DNA from 4 places in the Lysinibacillus sp. S1 genome. Region 3 is predicted to be linked to each of the others. Evidence: riboswitches for the same ligand, from Rfam matches in the RefSeq annotation. Region 3 holds a riboswitch; each other region holds the start of a gene.

Region 1 (4,217 bases), 550 kb from region 3:
CTTGTTAAGGCATCTTCAGATAATTTGATACCTGGCACTTCATGATGTAAAAATTCAGCGCTTTTATAACTCGTAACAGGCATAATACCGATGTAAATTGGAGCTTGTAAATGCTTTGTTGCCTCATAAATCTCTACAATTTTCTCGATCGTATATACTGGTTGAGAAATGAAGTAGTCTGCCCCATGCTCAATTTTCTTCTCCAAGCGTGTCACAGCACGATCTAACACACGGACGTTTGGATTAAATGCAGCAGCAACTGAGAAATTTGCTTTTTTACGAAGTGGCTTACCTGAGAAAGAGACCCCTTCATTTAATTGCTTAATTAATTGGATTAGCTCCATGGAAGATACATCATAAACACTTGTCGCACCTGGGAAATCTCCTACTTTCGTTGGATCACCCGTAACGGCCAACACATCATGAATACCTAAAGCATTTAACCCCATTAAATGAGATTGTAGACCAATTAAATTACGGTCTCGACATGTAATATGAGTTAGTGGGCGTACACCATGTGAGCTCTTCAACAATGCGCCCATTGCAATATTGCTAATACGTGGAGAGGCCAATGAATTGTCTGCCATCATAACTACATCTGCACCTGCATCATATAATTGCTTTGCTCCTTCAAGGAACCCATCAATCTCTAAATGTCTAGGCGTATCCAACTCTACTATGACAGAGCGTTCACGTTTAACCTTTTCATGAAGAGGCTCATACTTTGTTGGCTCCGCTTCCCGAACAATCTCAATCTTTTTAGGCTTCGCATGCTTCTCCTGAACCGGTGATAACTCTTCTAAATACTTCTTTGCTGCTGCAATATGTTTGGGTGTTGTACCACAGCAGCCCCCTATTAAACGTACACCTTGATCACGCAATTCAACAGCCGCTCGACCAAAATAATCAGCTTCTGATTCATAAACGACACGCCCATCCTCTAAGTCCAGAAGTGATGCATTTGGATAGGCCGACATAAATGCCTTATTAGGAAGTTCTACACCTTCAAATGCCTGAATTGTATGGTGTGGACCTAGTCGACAATTGACACCAACAATATCAGCACCTAGGGCTTCAAGCTCATGGAGAGCATTATTTAAAGACATCCCATTTTGTAGAACACCGGGCTCATGCATAGAAACTTGTGCAATAATCGGCAATTTTGTTTTTTCTCGTAGCATCTTTAAGGTTGCTGTTAATTCTTCAAAATCATAATAAGTTTCAAGTAAAAGGCCATCTGGATTCCCTGCAAGTAAGACGCTTGCTTGTTCTTCAATAGTTGCTAATATTTCATCCAAGGTTGCATCACTTTTACGAATTCCCCGAATACCACCAATTGTTCCTAAAACAAATTGACCGCCATCAGCCGCTGCTCGTTTTGCGATGGTGATAGCAGCTTCATTAAATTGTTGGACACGTGATTCTAATCCATAGCGAGCTAATTTAATGGCATTTGCACCGTACGTATTCGTTTGAATGATGTCAGCACCAGCTGCAATATATTCTCTATGAATCTTTTCAATTAACTCGGGTCTCTGAACATTCATTTCCTCATGGCAATACTCCAATCCATAGCCATATAGCACTGTGCCTATTGCACCGTCTGCCGTCAAAACATGCGTTTTTAACCTTTCAAGCAATCCCATAAAATTAGCCTCTCTTCCTATGTCTCTATATAATAAAAAGCCTTCTTTCATAAAAAAAGAAGGCTTTAACGATTCATCATTGTTGTTCCTTCTCATCTTCGACTCAACGGTCTTCTGGATTTAGCACCTGACAATAAAGTTGGTTGCTGAAGCTTCAATGGGCCAGTCCCTCTGCTTCTCTTGATAAGAATTAAGTATGAATTTTTTAAATAATTAAAAGAATCATATCGTTTACTGACGAATGAGTCAAGACTATTTCACATAACAAAGTTTTTTTCCACTTAAAACCTTAGAAATTGGCAAGTTCCTTTGCAAGCTCTTCACCAATTTTTTTCCCGTTTTGAATGCAAGCACCAATACCTACGCCAAAATACGAGCACCCTGCAATCGATAAATTAGGATATTTCTCATGTAATTCTTGTAGTAAGCCTTGTAATGCTTCACGATGTGCTAGATCATATTTAGGCATTTGATCAATCCATTTTGTTACATTCACAACGGTTGGCTGCTCCTCTATTCCTAGGCTCTTTCTCACATCTTCTAAAGCAACTGCTGCTAATTCTTCATCCGTCATGGCGCGTAGTTGCTCATAGGCTGGATTGATGCTCTTATAAAAGAGTCGCACAAGTAATTTATTTTCTTTCGATGTATGCTTCCATTTACGACTAGTCCAAGTTGCTGCATTACAAGTTACGTCTGAATTATGGGAAACAATATAGCCCGTTCCATCTGCTGGCAATTTAGCGTCTGGCACATCAAAACCCAAATAGATAGTAATCGCTGACGCTGTCGTAAATTGGTCAAAATAGCGGTTTAAAGATTCATCCTGTAGCAGATTTTGTACAGTATCGTTCGGTAATGCTAAAACGACATAATCTGACTCAATAATTTCACCATTAGCTAAGGAAATTGTGTAGTTCTTATCTTGTTTTTGAACATTTAGTGTAGTAACACCCTTGATAATTTCTACATCGGATAAGGTTTGTTCAAGTCGATCAATTAAAGAAGATAAACCATTTTTAAAGGATATAAATTTTTTGTTCGCTGCTTTAACAAATTGCTCACGATTCGCATCAAAGCCTTTAATAATACTTCCAAAATCATTCTTATAATCAATTAAATACGGTAAAGTAGAGCCAATAGAAAGCTGATGTAAATCTCCCGAATAAACACCTGCAAGGACTGGTGCAATTTGGTTTTTCACCAGTTCCTCTCCTAAATAGTAAGTTAAAAATTCACCAATCGAACTTTCCTTTGTGAAGCCATTGTTTGGCAATGTTAAATCCTTCAACGCTTCTTTTTTTCCCTGCTCGGAAATAAGTGTACTTTCCTCTAAGGATGCTACACTCATCGGTATTCCGAAAGTTGAATCTGCCGGAATAGCATGTAACTCATTATTCGTATAAATATAAGAAATACCTGTTTCGTTGTAAACTAATTCCGCCTCAAAATCAAGCTCCTGAACGAGTTCCATAACGCCTTGATGACGGGCTACAATAGAATCAGCACCCGTTTCCATGATGAAACCTTGTTCATGTGCTGAATATAATTTGCCTCCTAAATATGTATTTTTTTCTATAAGCACTAGACGAACATCTAAATTATGTTCCTTCACTTGACGTTGCAAATAATGCATTGTACATAGTCCTGTAATACCGCCGCCTAAAACAACAACTGTTTTCATCATAACCGCCCCTATTATTCATTCTTTCTACAGTATAATCCTTTTTCATTGAAAATTACGTTAAACCCTTTACAAATTTAGCAAAAATAGAGCTATTTCATCAGTGAAATAGCTCTTACTTTCTGAACCTCTATAAAATTGATCCTCTATAGCGATAACTTCACAACAAACATTTAAATAGGTACTATAGTGTTTATTACGTCTAAAAATATGAAAAATAGAATGTAAATGTTAGTAGTCTATCCTTTTAAATTTTGCGCAAAGCTCGCTAATTTTTCAGCTGAATTTGTTACCTCAGTAAATGAAGTGCCTAATTCACTTAATATACCTACAATTGCTTGTATTTTTGTTGCCATACACTCATTTTGATCTTTTGCTTCTGTCATGGCTCCCAATATACTCGTAAATTGGCCTTCAGTTTGTAACATATTTTCTTCACCTGCTGCAACTTCATCTTGAATGTTGGTCAAAGAATACTCTAATTTCTCTGTTCGTTCACCTGTCTTTTTCAATAACAAAGCCACCGCTGTAACAGATTCTTTTGTCTGAATTGATAATTTACGTACTTCATCGGCCACTACGCTAAAGCCCTTTCCCGCTTCCCCAGCACGTGCTGCTTCAATTGCAGCATTTAAAGCCAATAGATTCGTTTGATTCGCAATATTGGTCACAACACTCATAATTGTTTCCATTTCCTTAGACATACCTGATAATTGTTCAATATTTTCTTCTATATCATGAAGAGAATGACTAATATTGAGCATATTTTGTGATTGATTTTTTAAACGCTTGCGACCCTCAAGTGCTTGGTTTTCAGCCAGCGTAGACACATCGAGTGATTTTTTTGCCAAATGTTTAATTTCGTCAGATTGCTTACTTAAGCAGCA
Region 2 (4,217 bases), 140 kb from region 3:
AGCGGATAAATTTGCACAACTGGTGGATAAACTTACAAAAAAGAGTGAAGTTCACCATTGAAAACAACTATGATGGTATACTACAGAAAAAGACAGAAGAGGAGCATTGTAATGACGATTCAATTTTTCCATTATCCGAAATGTACAACATGTAAAAAGGCACAGAAGTGGTTAAATGAGCATGAGGTTTCCTATGAAGAGGTACATATCGCAGAGCAACCTCCCACTAAAGAAGAATTAACAGCTATTTGGCAAGCTAGTGGACAGCCTTTGAAGAAATTTTTTAATACCTCAGGCATGAAATATCGTGAGCTTGGTTTAAAGGACAAGTTAGCAGAAATGACGGAGGATGAGCAGCTTGAGCTACTTGCTTCAGATGGCATGTTAATTAAACGTCCCATCGTGACAGATGGAAAAAAAGTTACTTTAGGTTTTAAAGAAGTAGATTTTGAGCAAGCTTGGAAATAACCGTATTAAACCTTGTATTTATAGGAGAAGTATGGCACACTGAAAGTGAATATATTACATATTTATGGAGGGGTTTTTTGCATGAGCACACCTAAAGACTTACGATACTCTGAAGAACATGAATGGGTAAAAGTAGAAGATGGAAAAGTACGTATTGGTATTACTCACTTCGCACAATCTGAATTAGGAGATATCGTATTCGTTGAGCTTCCACAAGTTGGCGACGAAATCAAAACAGATGATCCATTCGGTAGCGTAGAATCAGTAAAAACTGTTTCTGAATTATATGCACCAATCTCAGGTACTGTAGTTGAAGTAAATGCAGATTTAGAAGATAGCCCAGAATTCGTTAATGAATCACCATATGAAAAAGCATGGATGATCGTTGTTGAGCCTGCTGACGCATCAGAAGTTGAGAAACTAATGACAGCAGAGCAATACGAAGAAATGATCGCTGAATAAGACAAGCCATAATCGAAAAACGTCGGAAACTACCGGCGTTTTTTGTTATATAATGACTTATAAGTGGGGATCTCTAAATGGAGGTGGCGTAATGTTCGAGGGAAAATGCTTGATAGTAGAAGGGCGCTCAGATAAGCTACAAATTGAGCCTATTTTGAATGAGAATGTTACAATACTATGTACGAATGGTACAATTGGTGTGCATCAATTAGAAGAACTACTGGATCCCTATGAGGGCTGTGAGCTATTTACTTTTTTTGATGCAGATACTTCTGGTGATAAGCTACGTGCATTAATGGACAGACATTATCCAGAGGCTGAGCATCTGCGCACAATGCCAACATACAAGGAAGTAGAAACGACACCAAGAAAAGTGCTAGCAATGATTTTACTGCGTGCACATTTTTCAATCCATAATGAATATATTTTGTAAGGTTGCGTGAGTAAATGGAAGAATGGTCAATAGAGCAGTGGGAAGCGGCTAAACAGTCGGGAGAGAAAACTGCATTTTATTTATATACACCGATGTGTGGAACGTGTGCAGTGGCATCTAAAATGATGTCCATTATTGAGCAATTACTGCCACAGCTACAAATGGGTAAAGCAAATATCAACTTTTTGGAACACATAGCTTATGAGCATCAAATTGAAAGTGTTCCCTGTCTACTCATCAGTGATGGCGGAAAAGTGACAGAAAAGATTTATGCTTTTCAATCCGTACCATTTTTATATGAATTGTTAAAAAAATCAATTGACTGAACTTTACTAGCGTGGTAAAGTATCAAATATATTATTAAAACATTAAATATATCGAACTCTTATGAAGAGTGGCGGAGGGAAGTGCCCTATGAAGCCCGGCAACCATCACAATGTGAAAAGGTGCCAAATCACCCAAAGATTTTTCTTTGAAAGATGAGAGAACGGTTTAACGTATCATACGTGACCCCTTCTACTTGTCTGTGAGTGAAGGGGTTTTCTATATGAGAAAAGGAGTATTCGCTATGATCCAGCTTCAAAATATTACAAAGAAATACAAAACAGCAAATGGCGAATTAACGGCAGTCAAAGACGTCAACCTTACTATTAATAAAGGTGAAATTTTTGGCATTATCGGCTATAGTGGTGCTGGTAAAAGTACCATGATTCGTTTATTAAACGGTTTAGAGAAACCGACAGCAGGAACAGTAACGGTGAACAATCAAGAATTTTCATCGATAAAAGGGCAAAAGCTTAGAGCAGCTAGACAAAAGGTAAGTATGATTTTCCAGCATTTTAATTTACTTTGGTCAAGAACAGTTGCCGAAAATATTGCATTCCCTTTAGAAATCGCAGGCTTCCCAAAGGCCCAACGTGAAGCGCGTGTGAAGGAATTAATTGCCCTTGTACGCTTAGAAGGGCGCGATAACGCATATCCATCCCAGCTTTCCGGGGGACAAAAGCAGCGCGTACGAATTGTACGTGCATTAGCGAATAATCCAGAGGTTTTACTATGTGATGAGGCGACATCCGCACTCGACCCTGAAACAACGGATGCAATTCTTGATTTACTCGTAGATATAAATGAACGCTTAGGCTTAACAATCGTCCTGATGAACCACGAAATGCATGTCATCCGCAAAATTTGTCATCGTGTAGCGGTGATGGAGGCAGGCGAAATTGTGGAACGTGGTGAGGTATTACAAGTCTTCCAAGCCCCACAGGCGGCTATTACTAAGAAGTTTGTATCTCAAATTACCGACACTAAGGAAACACAAGATACGGTAGCACAAATTAAAACAAACTATCCAACTGGACAACTTGTCAAATTGATTTTTGTTGGTGAAAAAACAGAACAGCCTGTCATCTCACATCTTGTGAAACAATTTGATGTAGAAGTAAGTATTGTTCACGGAAATATTTCACAAACAAAAAATGGTGCATATGGTACATTGATTGTGCAAATTGATGGCTCTCAGACAAATGTCACTGAAGCCCTTCGTTATTTAAATACAGTGGAAGTACAGACGGAGGTGATTGAAAATGCTAACTAATCTCTTTCCGAATGTAGACTGGGAAAATATGTGGCAAGCTACGTATGAAACTTTATACATGACAGCTATATCAACGGTTGTGACATTTATTCTTGGGTTAGTCATTGGTATTGTTCTATTTCTAACTAGCCCCAATCAGTTATGGGCAAATAAAATCGTTAACTTTTTAACAGGATCACTCGTTAATATTTTCCGTTCCATTCCATTTATCGTATTAATTATTTTATTAATTCCATTTACGAAGTTTTTACTAGGTACAATTCGCGGTGCCAATGCGGCATTACCTGCTTTAATTATCGGTGCAGCACCGTTTTATGCTCGTATGGTATTAATTGCGTTACGTGAAATTGATAAAGGTGTGATTGAAGCAGCCCGTTCAATGGGAGCAAAAACTTCTACAATTATTTGGAAAGTATTGGTTCCGGAATCATTACCAGCTTTGATTTCTGGTATCACTGTAACGGCTGTTGCTCTTGTAGGTTATACAGCGATGGCAGGAATTATTGGTGCAGGTGGTCTTGGTAACTTAGCTTTCTTAGACGGCTTCCAGCGAAATCGCCAAGATGTGACATTAATGGCAACTATTTTGATCTTAGTAGTCGTATTTATTATTCAATGGATTGGTGATTTAATTACTGAAAAAATTGATAAACGCTAGCACGAAAATGAGGTTATTCCGGTTTTTACCGCTAACATATTTAAAACAAATACAAGGGAGTGTCATAAATGAAAAAGTTATTAGCAGGATTATTTTTATCAATACTTGTACTAGCATTAGCAGCTTGCGGTACAGATAAAAAAGAAGATGAAAAATCAGCATCTGGCGATCAAACAGATAGCAAAGAAAACGTAACATTAAAAGTAGGTGCTTCTAATACACCACACGCAGTTATTTTAGAAAAAGCAAAACCGATCTTAGCTAAAGAAGGCATAGACCTTAAAATTGAAACGTATACAGATTATGTTCTACCAAACCAAGATTTAGACTCAAAAACACTTGATGCAAACTATTTCCAGCACATTCCTTACTTAGAGCTACAAATTAAAGACAATGGCTATGATTTCGTTAATGCAGGTGGCGTTCATATTGAACCAATCGGTATTTACTCTAAAAAATATAAAACGTTAGAAGACCTGCCTGAAGGCGCAACAATTTTACTTTCTAATTCAGTATCTGACCATGGTCGTATGCTGTCATTGTTAGAGGCTAAAGGCTTAATCAAATTAAAAGAAGGCATTGATAAAACAGCAGCAGAA
Region 3 (4,217 bases):
ATATTGTCTCTTTTGCAGTGTATGGAGGATTAATGTTGCACCTAGTCCATGCCCTATTACAAAGGTTGGTAAATTATATGAAAAAGCATTTTCAATCAGGTTTCTTGTATACTTATTGTACAATTTGAAGTCTTCATCATGGACTCGAGCAAACCTTGCATTACCTCCATGATTCGGTAAATCTCCCATGACTATGTGGAAGCCTTCTAATCTTAATTTCTCTATCAGCCATGCATACCAACGGTGATTTTCATAAGCACCATGAAGAATAGCAATCACAGCTTTTGCTTGTCCATCAGCTTCCCATTTCCACATTACATAGTCCTCCTAAAAAATGATTACACTTTGATTATATCGAAATAAATAGCACATTTTAATTTTATATTTCCATAAAGTTGCGTATTTGATACGATAATACTACATTATAGAAAGAAAAGAGGCGATTTTCATGATTTATCCATTTAAAGATAAAACGCCAAAGATCGATCCGTCTGTTTTCATTGCTGATTACGCAACTGTTACGGGCGACGTAACAATTGGCGCCGAAACAACTATTTGGTTTAATACGGTTATTCGTGGTGATGTTTCCCCAACGATTATTGGTAAACGTGTCAGTATCCAGGATCTTTGCTGTTTACACCAAAGCCCAAAATATCCGCTCATTATTGAAGATGAGGTAACAGTTGGACACCAAGTCACTTTACATAGTTGTACAATTCGCAAAAATGCCTTAATTGGTATGGGATCCATTATTTTAGACGGAGCTGAGATTGGAGAAGGTGCATTTATTGGAGCTGGAAGCCTAGTACCTCCTGGTAAAGTCATTCCTCCAAATAGTTTAGCATTAGGTCGTCCAGCAAAAGTTGTCCGAGAATTAAATGCTGAAGATAAAGAGGATATGGAACGCATCGTACGAGAATACGCAGAAAAAGGTCAATATTATAAATCACTTCAGAAATAAATAACCTACACAAAAAATCAATACTAACGAAAAAATCCCTCGCGTTGTCGTGTACCGAATATGTTCACGAATCCTGTTGTGGTCGTTAAGTGAGATGAACAATAGGAGCAATGTTGCCCCTTTGCTTATTAATACATCAGAATAATTTTCTAATGACTTCATTACTTTAGTTCAATAGTTTATAAACGTGCTTTTTCTCGTAGCGCGTCTGCTCTATCAATTTGCTCCCATGGTACATTTAAATCTGTACGACCAAAATGTCCATACGCAGCAGTTTGTTTATAAATTGGACGACGAAGATCAAGCATTTTAATGATACCTGCTGGGCGTAAATCGAATAGCTCGCGTACCCATTCAACGATCTCGCTTTCTTTCACTCTACCTGTGCCAAATGTATCGACAGCAATGGAAACAGGCTGAGCAACGCCAATCGCATAGGCAAGTTGCACTTCAGCACGCTCTGCTAAGCCAGCTGCTACGATGTTTTTCGCTACATAACGTGCTGCATATGCCGCCGAACGGTCTACCTTGGTTGCATCCTTACCTGAGAAGGCACCACCACCGTGACGTGCATAACCACCGTATGTATCAACAATGATTTTACGTCCTGTTAATCCAGCATCACCTTTTGGCCCACCAATTACAAAACGGCCAGTTGGATTGATGAAGTATTTCGTATTAGCATCTAATAATTCACTCGGTACGACTGGTGCAATAACAAATTCTTTTAAATCTGCTTGAATTTGTTCAAGTGTTGCTTCTTCATCATGCTGTGTTGAAATAACAATTGTATCCACGCGAACCGGTACATTATTGTCATCATATTCAATCGTTACTTGCGTTTTACCATCAGGACGTAAATAGGCAAGTTCACCTGATTTACGTACTTCTGTTAAACGGCGTGCTAATTTGTGTGCCAAGCTAATTGGTAATGGCATTAGCTCTGGTGTTTCATTACATGCATAGCCAAACATTAAGCCTTGGTCACCAGCACCAATTGCTTCTATATCAGCATCTGTCATAGAGCCTTCACGTGCCTCTAATGCCTGATCAACACCTTGAGCAATATCAGGTGATTGTTCGCCAATTGCCACAAGCACCGCTAAGTTCTCAGCATCAAAGCCATATTTACCTCGTGTATAGCCAATTTCAGCTACAGTGTCACGAACAATACCTTTAATATCCACATAAGTAGAAGTAGTAATTTCTCCTGCTACTAATACTAATCCTGTTGTTACAGTTGTTTCACACGCTACACGTGCATTTGGATCTTCTGCTAAAATAGCATCTAAAATGGCATCCGAGATTTGGTCACAAATCTTATCTGGATGTCCTTCTGTTACACTCTCTGATGTAAACAGTCGACGGTTTGTCATTTGGTTTTCCTCCTAAATACTCTTACAATAAGTAGTTGTGTATGAATACGGTACTCATTACCCATGTCAAGTCCGCTCCTAAGGATTGAACTCTCAAGCCGTTACTGCTGCTTTTAACACGAGGATTTCGAAAGATCCGTCATTATAATAAGGAAAGAACTACATATACTTACCTTTACATTGATTTTTAACAATAAAAAAATCCTTTTCTCACGTTACTTTACATGAGGAAAGGAATAATGACTGCGTAACCTTTCACTCTTATCGTTCAAGGGATGTTCCCTTGCATKWSMTRYSCKCRAWCGCATGTCGTGAAATAGTTCATGCAGGTTGCCGGGTTTCACAGGGCCTGACCCTCCACCAGCTCGGGATAAGAGTATCCGTTCAATCTCATGTTACTGAAAAGGTCGAACGTTGTCAAATATTTTCTTATGTATTACTGTATAGAAAGGAAAGAACTTATTACACAAAAACTTTTCATACTTGGATGATGATGTAAATAGAAGCAAATTAATCCCTACAACATACCTAGCTACTTGTGGTAACATATGTGTGGCTCAATTTTCGTGCCTAATTACAGTAGGATTGATGGTATTCTACTCGAAAAACATTATTTTTTGTCAGCTTCTTGAAAAGCGGTAAAAACTCTAAAATAATTTCTTAATTAGTATAGATTATTTAAGCAATTGTGTTATACTATTTTTGAAATTAAGAAAAAATCCCTCTAAATCAAGGGAATACTATAAAAAAGGATGGTATTTAATCGATGAATTCAGTAGAAATTGCAAACGAACTGAAGGAATTATTAAACGGCGGTAACATTAATGTTCAACTTTCAGTACCACAATTAGCAGAAAAAGCTACATCTCGTGGTGAAGCAATGTTAACAGTAGATGGCGCAGTTCGTGCAGAAACTGGCAAATACACTGGTCGTTCACCTAAAGATAAATATACGGTAGAAGAAGAAAGCACAAAAGATCAAATTGACTGGGGTAAAGTCAACCAACCGATTTCTTCTGAAGTGTTCGATAACCTATATGTAAAAGTAATAAAATATTTAAAAGAACGTGACGAGTTATTCGTATTCAAAGGCTTTGCAGGTGCTGACAAAGACTCACAATTAAGCATTCAAGTTATCAATGAATACGCATGGCACAATCTTTTTGCTCATCAATTATTTATCCGTCCAACAGCAGATGAATTAGCTTCTCATGTTGCTGACTTCACTGTCATCTCAGCTCCTAACTTTAAAGCAGATCCTGCGGTTGATGGTACTGCTTCTGAAACATTCATCATCGTATCACTTGAAAAGAAAATTATTTTAATTGGTGGTACAGAATATGCTGGTGAAATGAAAAAATCTATCTTTGGTATCATGAACTACTTATTACCACAACAAGGTATTCTTTCAATGCACTGCTCAGCAAACGTTGGTGAAGCTGGCGATGTAGCGTTATTCTTCGGTCTATCTGGTACTGGTAAAACGACGTTATCAGCTGATCCTGATCGTAAGTTAATCGGTGACGATGAACACGGTTGGTCTGATAATGGTGTATTCAACATTGAGGGTGGCTGCTATGCAAAAACAATCAACCTTTCTGCTGAAAAAGAACCAGAAATCTACAATGCAATCCGCTTCGGCTCTGTATTAGAAAACGTAGCTGTTGATCCAGAAACTCGTATTTGTGACTATGATGATGGTTCACTAACAGAAAATACACGTGTAGCTTATCCAATCCAATACATTGAAAATATCGTTGATCCTTCTGTTGCAGGTCATCCAAAAACAATCATCTTCCTAACAGCTGATGCATTTGGCGTGTTACCTCCAATCAGTAAATTAACAAAAGAACAAGCGATGTATCACTTCCTAAGCGGGT
Region 4 (4,217 bases), 1.9 Mb from region 3:
CTAGTTATCATGTTTGTTAATTTAAAGATTATTCGGCTTTATGAAGGTCCCAGTTAGTTATGGCCCAGCCTTTTCTCATTATCGATTTATCCAATAAAAAGCACCAGGGCAAACTAAAGTTTCCTTTGTTCGTTTAGGATCCTTTAATGTCACACCAAATGGTCCCTCTTTGACATGACCAAGTGTCATTGTCATCGCGCTCTCTTCCTCATAGAAATCTAAACGCATATTCGGTAGCTGTAGTGACWKATACTGCTCATATTGCGTAVGCACHGGTAGCTGTAACACCTCTTGCCACAGCTTAACTGTTGCCTGCATGTCCTTGACGTAGAATTGGACGGATTCCATCGTTATAGCCTGTTTGACATCAATGGCACCACTTGCCTTTAATTGAACCAAACGCTCTTCATCTTCCTCCGCCCATTCAATCAAAAATGGAAAATCAATTGGCAGATCTGGCTTACCAAAATGCAGTAGCTTCCATTCTACCACAGTGCCATCTGGTCTTGTTCTGCTACATGCATCTGGTCCATATACTTCATAGCCCAATGCTCGCAAGCGTCGACCCTCTTCCTCAATATTTTTTGTGCGCAGAGCAATTCGAGAAAATCCCTGGCGCTCTTGATCACGTTTAAACGTATAATGTAGGGAATATGGGTATTGTGCCGCTTGCTCAAATAAATCACGATCATAGATAGCAATTTGTTCAATATAGCTTAAGCCAAAGTAGCTTAACGTATTATAAGTCCCCCACATCGTGTGCTGCCCACCATTCACTGTATGGACATTTCGTTTATTGAAGAAAACCTTTATATTTTCTGGTGATTCCACTTGATGAACCAAATGATCAAAATATAAAGTCATGGCCATTCCCCTTTCTTTCCCCATTACCTTTACCTGTATGTTTGATTAGTTTAAAATTTACTCAAGAAAAGGAGTTACTAGTAGGATATGAAAAAAAGTTTCGTTTACCTACAAACTCCRTTCACTAATTTCATAAAGAGGTGATTTGAATGACAGATKTAGTAGCTGCTTTTAAATTGGCATTAGGTAATTATCCTACAGGCGTAACAGTTGTCACGACATGTCATGACACAAAACCGATTGGCTTAACCGTCAATTCCTTTGCATCTGTTTCAATCGACCCGCTCCTTATTTTGTGGTCACTCGATAAAAAATCTCAGCTCCATCCTTATTTCACGACTGCGCCAAATTTTGCGGTCAATATTTTAGCGAGTGATCAAGAGCATTTATGTACACTATTTGCCAGTAAAATCCCTGATCGCTTTGCACAAGCAAAATGGTCAACTTCCTCTTTAGGACTACCGATTTTACATGATACAGCAGCTAATTTACAATGTAAAACATTTCAGCAAATCGATGCTGGCGACCATACCATTTTTATTGGGCAGGTCGTAGACATTACAAATGCTCAAAAAGAGCCTTTGCTTTATCATCGCCGTCATATCGGTCCCATACCAAAAAGCTTTTATAGCTAGTCTTTACACAAAAAAAGGGCCACTTGTAAGCACAGGAAATCCTTCATGCTTATAGGTGGCCGTTTGACATAAGTTCTACTGAAATCATTGTTATTTTTTCTGCGGAAATCTCTGCTTTTCAAGCCTATTAATTTGCACAATCACACCATCTTGAATCGTAATATGCACTTCACCAAATTCAAGATTTTGAATCGCCTTCGCAATTGCCTCTAGTTTCTTATCATCTACTTTTACTGACTGAGCCATACGATACACCCCTTCTTTTTTATCCTAATTGTTCATAAAGAGGCCAACGCATCAAACTGATTGATAGCCCCTCCTATCTCTCAGACACCATCTGTTGGATTTGGCACCTGTTGTTCGGTTGCCGAGGCTTCATTGGGCCAAGTCCCTCCACCTCTCTTGATAAGAGTACTGCGTTTCTTGAAAATAATTCTATAATTCTGCTATAGGAATGTCAATACAAAATATTAGAAAACCTAGTTGAATACTATGCAATATGTCGTTTAGATTAAAAGACTCCCTAAACCTAAAGTATTTTATGCCTAGTCAGTGAGAAATAGATGGCAATCCATTAATTTATTACAAGCTCCATTTCCTCATCATGAATTCAAGTGGGCCTCGATGATGTTTAGTCCTCCACCATACAGAAACAACGACACATCCTAAAAAATAACAGCAGGCATACAGCATGGAAAAAGCAAGTGTTTGGTTCTCCAGCTTTTGGCAAATAATTAGTATTCCAATGCCTATAACAACATGGCCAACATAATGCGTTAAAGACATTTGTCCTGTTAATATGAAAGATTGAATAACTTTATTTTTACATGTCTCTACAAGATAGATGGAGCCAACAATGATAACAATAGCCGAAGCCGAATTAGATAGGACATACATCATATTCGGTGGAATCGGTCCTGTATCAAATAAATACAATGCACTCTCTACATCTAATAAATGAATGGTTGTCATCTTAATGAATAACGTTGAACAAGTCTCAGTCATGATGACTAACAATAAACCTATCACCAGTAAGTTTTTTCTTAATGTATGATTTGTTAAATCTAATGTGCCCATTACCATACCTATCAGAAAGAAGCAAATCCAGGGGAATAGTGGATGATAGCCATTAAACATCAAATTTCTTATAAATCCTGCTGGTGTCCAAAAATCAAGATACTCTAGTAGCACATATGTTGGATGCCAACCAGCAAGGTAACTAAATTGAATTTGAAGCCATTGTGAAAGGATAAGGATGGCACCGATTATGAAGATCATCATTTTCTTGGATTGGGCAATCAACCAAGCAGCAACAAACATATACACGCCATAATAATGTAAGATATCTCCTGTCCAGCCGATTGCATATAATATTATCCCTATCGTAAATAACAAAAGCGCCCTCTTCCACAAAGTAAGTCGATTTTGACGAAGAAGGATTGGGTCCTTACTCTCTCTAGCCTGACGAGTCATTAAGGCTGTCCCTATTCCTGCTAGCATAACAAATACGGCCGAAGCACGTCCCTCGAAAAGATGTTGGAAGGCAATTAACCATGTTGAACCATTCGTTGTAGAATCTGTTATGACGCCAAAATTGACAATGAACATGCCAAGCATGGCGAGAGCTCTTGCAAAATCAAGACCTTCAATGCGCCGATCATCATTTCTTTTTGTCATCTTTGCCCCCTTGGATAACGCTATGTACAGCCTCCTTCCAAATAGCCCTATAGTTCAATTGGTTGCCTGTTAACATGAAATTACCGATATTATCATAGACGAGGGCTAGCATTTGTGCCTTCGCTTCTATATGGGGAGTATCCTCTAGCACCCCTAGCTGTACGCCATATCGTAGGATAGCAACAAAGCTCGTTAAAAAACTGGTTTCTAGCTCTACTAATTGTCTTTTATAGTTTTCATCGCGGGCCGCTAATAGTACATATTGATTAAATATTTTATTAAAATAAGGGTCCTTGTCCTGTGCCTCAATAGATTTATAGCCTAGCTTAAGTAATTCCTCCTTAAAATTAGCAGAAGAAAGCTCTTTATAATCCACAGCGACATCATGTTGAATTTCTTTATACAATTCATCAAATATGAAAGCGATTAATTGATCCTTTGATTGAAAATAATAGTAAATGGCTGGTTTTGAAATACCGACCTCTGTAGCAATCATTGCTAAGCTTGTTTTTTCAAATCCATTTTCCGCAAACATCCCATAAGCAATTTCTATAATTTTGTGAAAAGTTTGTTCTTTATTTCCCATTATTACCCTCCTTTTTTTACCGACCGTTAAGTAAATATTATAGGATGCTAACCTTTTAGACAAGAAAAAACTGTGTAGAAATATTTCTCTACACAGTTCACATTTATTGATTTTGTAAATACATCATTAAAGCTTCTGCTGTTTTTTGCTTGCCCATTACTTTAAGAGGCTGTCCATCGGCAGGTACAATCCAATGAGGTTCATCCCCCCCATATAAAGACTGAGAGCTATTTGCTACCATAAATTGTGCATTGGCTGTTTCCATACGCAGTCTGGCACGAGCTAACAAGAATTCCTCATCATTCGTTGCTTCGAGCTTAAAGCCTACTAACGTTACATTCGGTTGCCATCCCTTAATTTGACCTAATACTTTTGGTGCTTTTTTAAAATGAATAATAGGTGGTTCGTCAGAAGGCATTTTCCCCGTTTCCTCCATTAAATTACCTGATTGATCA

The links. Region 3 has a riboswitch for S-adenosylmethionine ahead of metK (methionine adenosyltransferase). Riboswitches for the same ligand answer to the same signal wherever they lie in the genome.
Region 1: linked by a shared signal. The riboswitch ahead of ACHZEU_RS16460 (bifunctional homocysteine S-methyltransferase/methylenetetrahydrofolate reductase) and the one ahead of metK (methionine adenosyltransferase) in region 3 are both predicted to bind S-adenosylmethionine.
Region 2: linked by a shared signal. The riboswitch ahead of ACHZEU_RS18485 (methionine ABC transporter ATP-binding protein) and the one ahead of metK (methionine adenosyltransferase) in region 3 are both predicted to bind S-adenosylmethionine.
Region 4: linked by a shared signal. The riboswitch ahead of ACHZEU_RS05570 (YezD family protein) and the one ahead of metK (methionine adenosyltransferase) in region 3 are both predicted to bind S-adenosylmethionine.

The regions. Positions count from the first base shown of each region.
Region 1 covers NZ_CP173154.1:3,305,844-3,310,060, reverse strand. Annotated here, with positions in the region: gene ACHZEU_RS16460 (bifunctional homocysteine S-methyltransferase/methylenetetrahydrofolate reductase) at 1-1,646, opposite strand, end outside; SAM riboswitch class I at 1,736-1,836, opposite strand; gene ACHZEU_RS16455 (protoporphyrinogen oxidase) at 1,936-3,330, opposite strand; gene ACHZEU_RS16450 (globin-coupled sensor protein) at 3,570-4,217, opposite strand, start outside.
Region 2 covers NZ_CP173154.1:3,709,593-3,713,809, forward strand. Annotated here, with positions in the region: gene ACHZEU_RS18465 (arsenate reductase family protein) at 112-468, shown strand; gene gcvH (glycine cleavage system protein GcvH) at 550-930, shown strand; gene ACHZEU_RS18475 (hypothetical protein) at 1,022-1,363, shown strand; gene ACHZEU_RS18480 (thioredoxin family protein) at 1,378-1,689, shown strand; SAM riboswitch class I at 1,746-1,849, shown strand; gene ACHZEU_RS18485 (methionine ABC transporter ATP-binding protein) at 1,932-2,960, shown strand; gene ACHZEU_RS18490 (methionine ABC transporter permease) at 2,950-3,618, shown strand; gene ACHZEU_RS18495 (MetQ/NlpA family ABC transporter substrate-binding protein) at 3,687-4,217, shown strand, end outside.
Region 3 covers NZ_CP173154.1:3,853,428-3,857,644, reverse strand. Annotated here, with positions in the region: gene ACHZEU_RS19360 (alpha/beta hydrolase) at 1-315, opposite strand, end outside; gene ACHZEU_RS19355 (gamma carbonic anhydrase family protein) at 449-961, shown strand; gene metK (methionine adenosyltransferase) at 1,141-2,337, opposite strand; SAM riboswitch class I at 2,596-2,714, opposite strand; gene pckA (phosphoenolpyruvate carboxykinase (ATP)) at 3,104-4,217, shown strand, end outside.
Region 4 covers NZ_CP173154.1:1,036,309-1,040,525, forward strand. Annotated here, with positions in the region: gene ACHZEU_RS05560 (VOC family protein) at 79-864, opposite strand; gene ACHZEU_RS05565 (flavin reductase family protein) at 1,014-1,499, shown strand; gene ACHZEU_RS05570 (YezD family protein) at 1,590-1,745, opposite strand; SAM riboswitch class I at 1,816-1,911, opposite strand; gene ACHZEU_RS05575 (DUF418 domain-containing protein) at 2,082-3,176, opposite strand; gene ACHZEU_RS05580 (TetR/AcrR family transcriptional regulator) at 3,160-3,762, opposite strand; gene ACHZEU_RS05585 (phosphopantothenoylcysteine decarboxylase) at 3,866-4,217, opposite strand, start outside.